3 regions of the Saccharopolyspora taberi genome follow, and region 2 is predicted to be linked to each of the others. Evidence: riboswitches for the same ligand, from Rfam matches in the RefSeq annotation. Region 2 holds a riboswitch; each other region holds the start of a gene.
The links. Region 2 has a riboswitch for thiamine pyrophosphate ahead of thiO (glycine oxidase ThiO). Riboswitches for the same ligand answer to the same signal wherever they lie in the genome.
Positions count from the first base shown of each region.

Region 1: linked by a shared signal. The riboswitch ahead of ABD691_RS27085 (thiamine ABC transporter substrate-binding protein) and the one ahead of thiO (glycine oxidase ThiO) in region 2 are both predicted to bind thiamine pyrophosphate.
Region 3: linked by a shared signal. The riboswitch ahead of thiD (bifunctional hydroxymethylpyrimidine kinase/phosphomethylpyrimidine kinase) and the one ahead of thiO (glycine oxidase ThiO) in region 2 are both predicted to bind thiamine pyrophosphate.

Region 1 covers NZ_BAAAUX010000023.1:137,893-140,146, reverse strand. Annotated here, with positions in the region: gene ABD691_RS27095 (FAD-dependent oxidoreductase) at 1-506, shown strand, start outside; gene ABD691_RS27090 (4a-hydroxytetrahydrobiopterin dehydratase) at 543-842, opposite strand; TPP riboswitch at 897-1,006, shown strand; gene ABD691_RS27085 (thiamine ABC transporter substrate-binding protein) at 1,033-2,079, shown strand; gene ABD691_RS27080 (ABC transporter permease) at 2,055-2,254, shown strand, end outside.
Region 2 covers NZ_BAAAUX010000033.1:12,739-14,992, forward strand. Annotated here, with positions in the region: gene thiE (thiamine phosphate synthase) at 47-718, opposite strand; TPP riboswitch at 805-912, shown strand; gene thiO (glycine oxidase ThiO) at 904-2,019, shown strand; gene thiS (sulfur carrier protein ThiS) at 2,016-2,216, shown strand; gene thiG (thiazole synthase) at 2,218-2,254, shown strand, end outside.
Region 3 covers NZ_BAAAUX010000043.1:22,509-24,762, reverse strand. Annotated here, with positions in the region: gene tenA (thiaminase II) at 1-301, opposite strand, end outside; gene thiD (bifunctional hydroxymethylpyrimidine kinase/phosphomethylpyrimidine kinase) at 359-1,156, opposite strand; TPP riboswitch at 1,144-1,242, opposite strand; gene ABD691_RS32660 (hypothetical protein) at 1,340-1,735, shown strand; gene ABD691_RS32655 (hypothetical protein) at 1,803-2,254, shown strand, end outside.

The sequences.
Region 1 (2,254 bases), on a different contig from region 2:
GCGAGATCGCGGTGAGCCCGGTCCCGACCCTGGCCGAAGCCGCCGCGGACTCGCCGCTGGTGGTCAACTGCACGGGCGTCGGCGCCCGGGAGCTGGTCGGCGATCCGGCGGTGCACCCGGTGCGCGGGCAGCACGTGGTCGTGGCCAACCCCGGGATCGACGAGTACTTCATCGAGCTGACCACCAACAGCGAGTTCGCCGGGTACATGCCGCACGGTGACCGCGTCATCCTCGGTGGGGTCGCCGTGGAGCAGGACTGGAACCTGGTCCCGTCGCGCACGGTGAGCGAGGGCATCCTGCGGCGCTGCGCCGAGATCGAGCCCGCGCTCGCCGGTGCGGAGGTCGTCGACGAGCTGATCGGCCTGCGCCCGGGCCGGGACTCGGTCCGGCTGGAGGTGGAGGACTTCGCCGGGGCGCGCATCATCCACGACTACGGCCACTCCGGCTGCGGGGTCAGCCTCTCCTGGGGCTGCGCCTTCGAGATCGCCGAGCTGCTCGGGGCCTGAGGAGCGGAACCGCCGGCGACGGTTCCGCCCGGTTGCTCAGGCGTTGGCGAAGGCGTCGGCGACCGAGTCGATCTCCTGCGCCAGCGAGACGTCGTTCTGGGTGATGCCGCCCTCGGAGTGGGTGATGCACCAGAAGGTCACCTTCCGCCAGCGGATGTCCATGTCGGGGTGGTGGTTCTCGCTCTCGGCGATCTCGGCGATCCGGTTCACGGCCTGGATGGCCTGCGGAAAGCTGGCGAACTCGATGGTCCTGGTCAGCTTCGGGCCGTCCTGCTGCCACTCCGGCAGGTGCTGGAGCGCCTCGGACACCTGGGTGTCGGTGAGAAGTTCGGTCATGCCCACATGGTGGGCCCTCGCCGCGCCCGGCGCGAGCGTCCCCCTGACGTACACTTCCGGGGCCACGGGAGTCCAGCACGCTGGGCTGAGAGGAGGGGGCGAGCCCCTCGACCGTCGAACCTGAACCGGGTCATGCCGGCGCAGGGAGGCCCCTCGGTGCCGGCTGCGTGGCAGGACATCGGGAGGATCGTTGAACCGTTTGCTGCAGCTCGCCGGAGCGACCGCGCTGGCCGTGCTGACCGCCGGGTGCTCGCTGGCCGGAACGCAGGGTGCCGGGCAGGGCGCCCGCACCGTCACGCTCGTCGCGCACGACTCGTTCGTCGCGGACGAGGGCCTGCTGGCGAAGTTCAAGGAGTCGACCGGCATCACGCTCCAGGTCGTCAACAGCGGTGACGCGGGCGAGCTCACCAACAAGCTGGCGCTGACCAGGGCGAACCCGATCGGCGACGTCACCTACGGAATCGATTCGACGTTCGCCTCCCGCGCCCTGCGCGAGGGCGTGCTCCAGCCGCACCGGCCGCCGAACGCGGGCCAGGGCCCCGAGCGCTACGCGCTGGAACCGGAGAACCGGCTGACCGCGGTCGACGTCGCCGACGTCTGCGTCAACATCGACACCGGCTGGTTCGCCCAGCACGGCCTCCCGGAGCCGACGACGCTGCGCGACCTGACCGACCCGCGCTACAAGGACCTGTTCGCCGTGCCGGATCCGGCCACGTCCTCGCCGGGGCTGGCGTTCCTGCTCGACACCGTCGCCGCGTTCGGCGAGAACGGCTGGCAGGACTACTGGCGGCAGCTGACCGCCAACGGCGTCAAGGTCTCCTCCGGCTGGGAGGAGGCGTACAACCAGGACTTCTCCGGTTCGGCCGGCAGGGGGCCGCGGCCGATCGTGCTGTCCTACGCCTCCTCGCCCGCGGCCGAGACGAACCCGGACGGGACCTCGCGCACGAAGGCACTGCTGGACACCTGCTACCGCCAGGTCGAGTACGCCGGCGTGCTGACCGGCGCGAAGGACCCGGAGGCCGCGGGGAAGGTGGTCGACTTCCTGCTGTCGCCCGAGTTCCAGGCGCAGGTCGCGGACACGATGTACGTCTACCCCTCGGTGCGCGACGTGCCGCTCCCGCCGGGTTGGCAGACCAGCGCGCCGCTGCCGGAGCGGCCCGCCGAACTGCCTGCCGAGCAGGTCCAGCAGAACCGCGACCGTTGGGTGGAGCAGTGGCGCTCGGTGGTGCGGGGCTGAGCGTCGGCAGCGGGCACCGCGCGGCCGTCGGTGCCGCCGCCGCGCTGGTGCTCGGGTTCCTCGGCCTGTTCTTCGCCTGGCCGGTCGCGGTGATCGTCGGGATGGGCGTTGGTGGCGGGATCGCCGGTGTGCTGGGCGATCCGGCCACCTGGCGGCTGGTCGCCTTCACGCTCGG
Region 2 (2,254 bases):
GGTTGAATGGTGCGTACCCGGGGCTTTGGCGCCGGGTACGCGCGTGTCAGCTGAGCTTGGCGCGGAGGGACTGCGCCGCCGCTCGGGGGTCTTCGGCCTCGGTGATCGCGCGGACCACGACCACCCGCTGCGCGCCCGCGGCGATCACCTCGTCGAGGTTGTCCATGCTGATGCCGCCGATGGCGAACCACGGCCTGCCGTGTCCCCGGTGCTCGGCGGCGTGCCGGACCAGGTCCAGCCCGGCCGCCTCCCGGCCCGGCTTCGTCGGGGTCGTCCACACCGGCCCGGTGCAGAAGTAGTCCACGCCCGGCTCGGTCGCCGCGGAGTCGGCCTGGACGACGTCGTGCGTGGAGCGGCCGACCACCACCTGGTCACCGACGATCCGGCGGGCCAGCTCCACCGGCAGGTCGTCCTGGCCCAGGTGCAGCACGTCGGCCTCGGCGGCCAGCGCGACGTCGGCGCGGTCGTTGACCGCCAGCAGCGCGCCGTGCCGGAGGCACGCCTCGGCCAGCACCTCCAGTGCGGCCAGCTCGTGGCGCGCTTCCAGCGGTGCACCGCCGGACGCCTTGTCGCGGAGCTGGATGATGTCGACCCCGCCGTCGAGCGCCGCGTCGGCGAACTCGGCGAGGTCGCCGCGTTCGGTGCGCGCGTCGGTGCAGAGGTAGAGCCTGGCCTCTTCGAGGCGGGCGCGGATGCCGAAGCCGTCCAAACCGGGCATGCCCCAAGGGTAACCGCCGACGCCGGAGCCGCCGGGAGATCTCGCCTCGGCTGCTGACTGCCGGATCTCGGCCGGGTACGGTGGATCGCGGTGAGCACGGGAGTCCGCTGATGCCGGACTGAGAGGGGGCGCAGGCCCCGACCGTCGAACCTGATCCGGGTCATGCCGGCGCAGGGAGCGTGGAGTTGTCTGGTCTTGTGCGCGTCGCCGTCGTGGGCGGCGGAGTCATCGGCACGTCCGTCGCCTGGCGGGCGGCCACCGCGGGTTACCGCGTGAGCCTGATCGATCCGGAACCGGCGTCCGGTGCGTCCTTCGTGGCGGGCGGGATGCTGGCGCCGGTCGCCGAGGCGTGGCCCGGCGAGGAGGACCTGCTGGAGCTCGGCGCGGTCTCGCTGCGCCGCTGGCCGGAGTTCGCGGCCGAGCTGGAACGCGCGTCCGGCCTGCCGTCCGGGCTGCGCACCGAGGGCACGCTGGTCGTCGGCGTCGACAGCGCCGACCGGGCCGAGCTGGACAACCTCGCCGACTACCTCGCGACCCTGGGACGGGTGGTGACCAGGCACAGCGGGCGCGAGCTGCGGCGGCTGGAGCCGTCGCTGGGGCCCGCGGTCCGCGGCGGTCTGGAGGTGCCGGGCGATCTCGCGGTGGACAACCGCGTCGCGCTGGCCGCGCTGCGAGCAGCGGCGACGGCGGCGGGCGCGGAGCACGTCCTCGCGCGGGCACGCGCGGTGCGCGCCGGGGCGGTCGAGCTGGAGGATTCCGTTCTGGAGTGCGATGTCGCGGTCATCGCGGCCGGGGCGCACTCCGGGGAGTTGCACCCGCTGCTGCGCGGTGCGGTTCGCCCGGTCAAGGGCGAGATCCTGCGGTTGCGGGCGCGTTCGACCGCGCTGCCACCGCCGAGCCGCACTGTGCGCGGGCCGGTCCACGGCAGGCAGGTCTACCTGGTGCCGCGCGACGACGGCGGGCTGGTGCTGGGCGCGACCCAGTACGAGGTCGGCTTCGACACCGAGGTCACGGTCGGCGGGGTGCGCGACCTGATCGCCGACGCCGAGCAGGTGATGCCGGGGATCGCCGAGTACCAGCTGGTCGAGGCCATCGCGGGCCTGCGGCCGGGCACCGGCGACAACCTCCCGCTGCTGGGCCCGCTGGAGCCCGGCGTCATCGCGGCCACCGGCCACCACCGCAACGGCTTCCTGCTCGCGCCGGTCACCGCCGACGCCGTGCTCGGGATGCTGCGCGGCGAGACGCCGCAGGACGAGGTCAAGGCCGCCGACCCCGGCCGCCACAACGGAGGTCAACAGTGAACGTAGTGCTCAACGGAACTCCGAAGCAGGTCTCCGAGAACACCACGCTGGAGGTGCTGCTCCGGGATTTCGGCTTCCCGGAGCGGGGAATCGCCGTCGCGGTCGACGGCTCGGTGGTGCCGCGGGCGTCCTGGCCCGCGACCGGGCTGCACCCGGACGCCACCGTCGAGGTCCTCACCGCGGTCCAAGGAGGCTGACATGGACGACCCGCTGATCATCGCAGGGCGCGAGTTCG
Region 3 (2,254 bases), on a different contig from region 2:
CCTCTACATAACCGGCGTGCAACCGCCGCTCCTCCAGCAGCGCGCCCTGCGCCGCGCCCGCGAGGAACGCGGCGTCCTCGGCCTCCTCGGCGCGGCTGGCCGCCGCCGCGAGCGCCTGCGCGAAGCCGGCGAGGTAGCGGGCGTCCTGGACGATGTAGAAGGCGAACCGCTCGCGGTCCAGCGAACCGTCGGTGAGCGCGGCGTTGAACGGGTGCTCGACGATCGCCTGCTGGAGCTCGGCGGTGTGGGCCCAGGCGCGCGCGCAGAAGCCGTCGGCGGGCGGGGCGGGGAGCTTGCTCATCGGATCAACTCTCGCTCTCTACGCAGTGCTTGCCGGATCCGGGGCATCGCGGGCGCGTCACCACCACTGGTGGAAGTGGTGCACCGGGCCGTGACCGTGACCGACGTCGAGGCGGTGCGATTCGCGCAGCGCGGCGGTCAGGTACTGCTTGGCCTCCCGCACCGCGGTCGGCCAGTCCGGGCGCTGCGGGCGCAGGGCCGCGATCGCGGCCGACAGGGTGCAGCCGGTGCCGTGGTCGTTGTTGGTGACGACGCGTTCGCCGGGCAGGAACTCGCAGACCCCGTCCCCGGACAGCAGGTCCACACTGGACTCGCCGGTGAGGTGGCCGCCCTTGAGCAGGACCTGCTTCGCGCCCAGCTCCGCCAGCCGCTCGGCCTGCGCGGGCATGTCGTCGGCGCGGCGGATCTCCCGCTCTCCCAGCAGATCCGCGGCCTCCGGCAGGTTCGGGGTGATCAGGTCGACCCGCGGCAGCAGCTCGTCCCGCAGCACCGCCACCGCCTCCGGCGCGAGCAGCCGGTCGCCGCTCTTGGCCACCATGACCGGGTCCAGCACGACGTGCGGCGGCGCGTACCGGTCGAGCGCGGCGACCACGGCCCGGATCACCCCGGCGTTGGCCAGCATGCCGATCTTGACCGCGTCCACCCGCACGTCGTCGAGCAGCGTGGTGAGCTGGGCGGTCACGAACTCCGGCGGCACCTCGCGCACCTCGGCGACCCCGGTGGTGGTCTGCGCGACCAGCGCGGTGATCACCGACATCCCGTAGGCGCCGTTCGCCGAGAACGCCTTCAGGTCGGCCTGGATGCCGGCGCCGCCGCTGGGGTCGGTACCCGCGATGGTCACGACGTTGACGATCATGACGTCCCTCCGCTAGTGCGAGCTAGGTCAGGTTCAACGGGTCTGTTCTCAGCCCGGACCACTCCCGGGCACCCCGCGTCAGTGCGACCAACCTACAACCCGGCAGCGCCCCCGGACCACACCCGTCTTCCGCCGCTCCGGCCCAACGCCGTGTCCCCCGTCCGGGTCATGTACATCAGGCAGATGCGCGACGAAACTGACCGGATCGCCCAAGCCGAGCCGGATTCCGGCGGCATCCGCGGTCCCCGTGCAACCGATCGCGCCGGACCGCCGTCCCTGGGGCAGACGAGGATCGACCGAGGGGGTTCGACCGTGTTCGACCGCGAGCAGGTGTGGTGGATCGTCCCGCCCGGGCAGCGCATCAGGCACGCCGTGACCGACCGCCCCGGCGCCCGCCCGGCGGGCGACGTCGTGCCCGCCCTGTGCTCGGCGGCGGTCAAGATCCCCTACGAGACCTACCCCCCATCGCGTGAACCTCGCAGCCGCGCCATCACCGAGCGTTGCCCGGAATGCGAGCGGCAGGTCGCCGACCAGCTGCGGCGCAGCGCCGATCTCGTGGTCAGCGTCTGGGACAGCTGATCGCCGCGAGCGATCTCACAGTCACCATCCGGTGAGGCGACCCTCAGCCGCCGATAGGGTGGGGGCGATGGACACCACGACCGAAGCCACCCAGTACGCCCGTTCGCGCCGGGCCAAGCGGCCGGATCCCGCGGAAGTCTGGGGCCCGCTGGCCGGTCTCGCCGACGCCGCGGCGGGAGCCGCGGCCAACTCCGGGGCCGTTGCCATCACCCGCGGATTCGACCGCAAGAGCAGGCAGCGCGCGAAAGCGCTGCGGGAACTGCTCGCCGAACGCGGTGTCGCGGCCGTCGAGGTCACCGCCGCTTCGGGCAGCGAACGGCTGCTGGCGGGCAGCGAGGTGGCGGCCGTGGTCAACCTGGTCGGCGCCGGATCGTGGCAGCCCTACCGGCTGGGCGCCAAGCTGCGCGCCGCGGTGTTCAACCCCGGTGGCGGCGACGAGCCCGTCGGCCGCGACGTGATCGGCATGGCAGGCGAGTCCGGCCGCCGCGACGTCGCGCTGTCGCACGTGGCGGTCCGCCC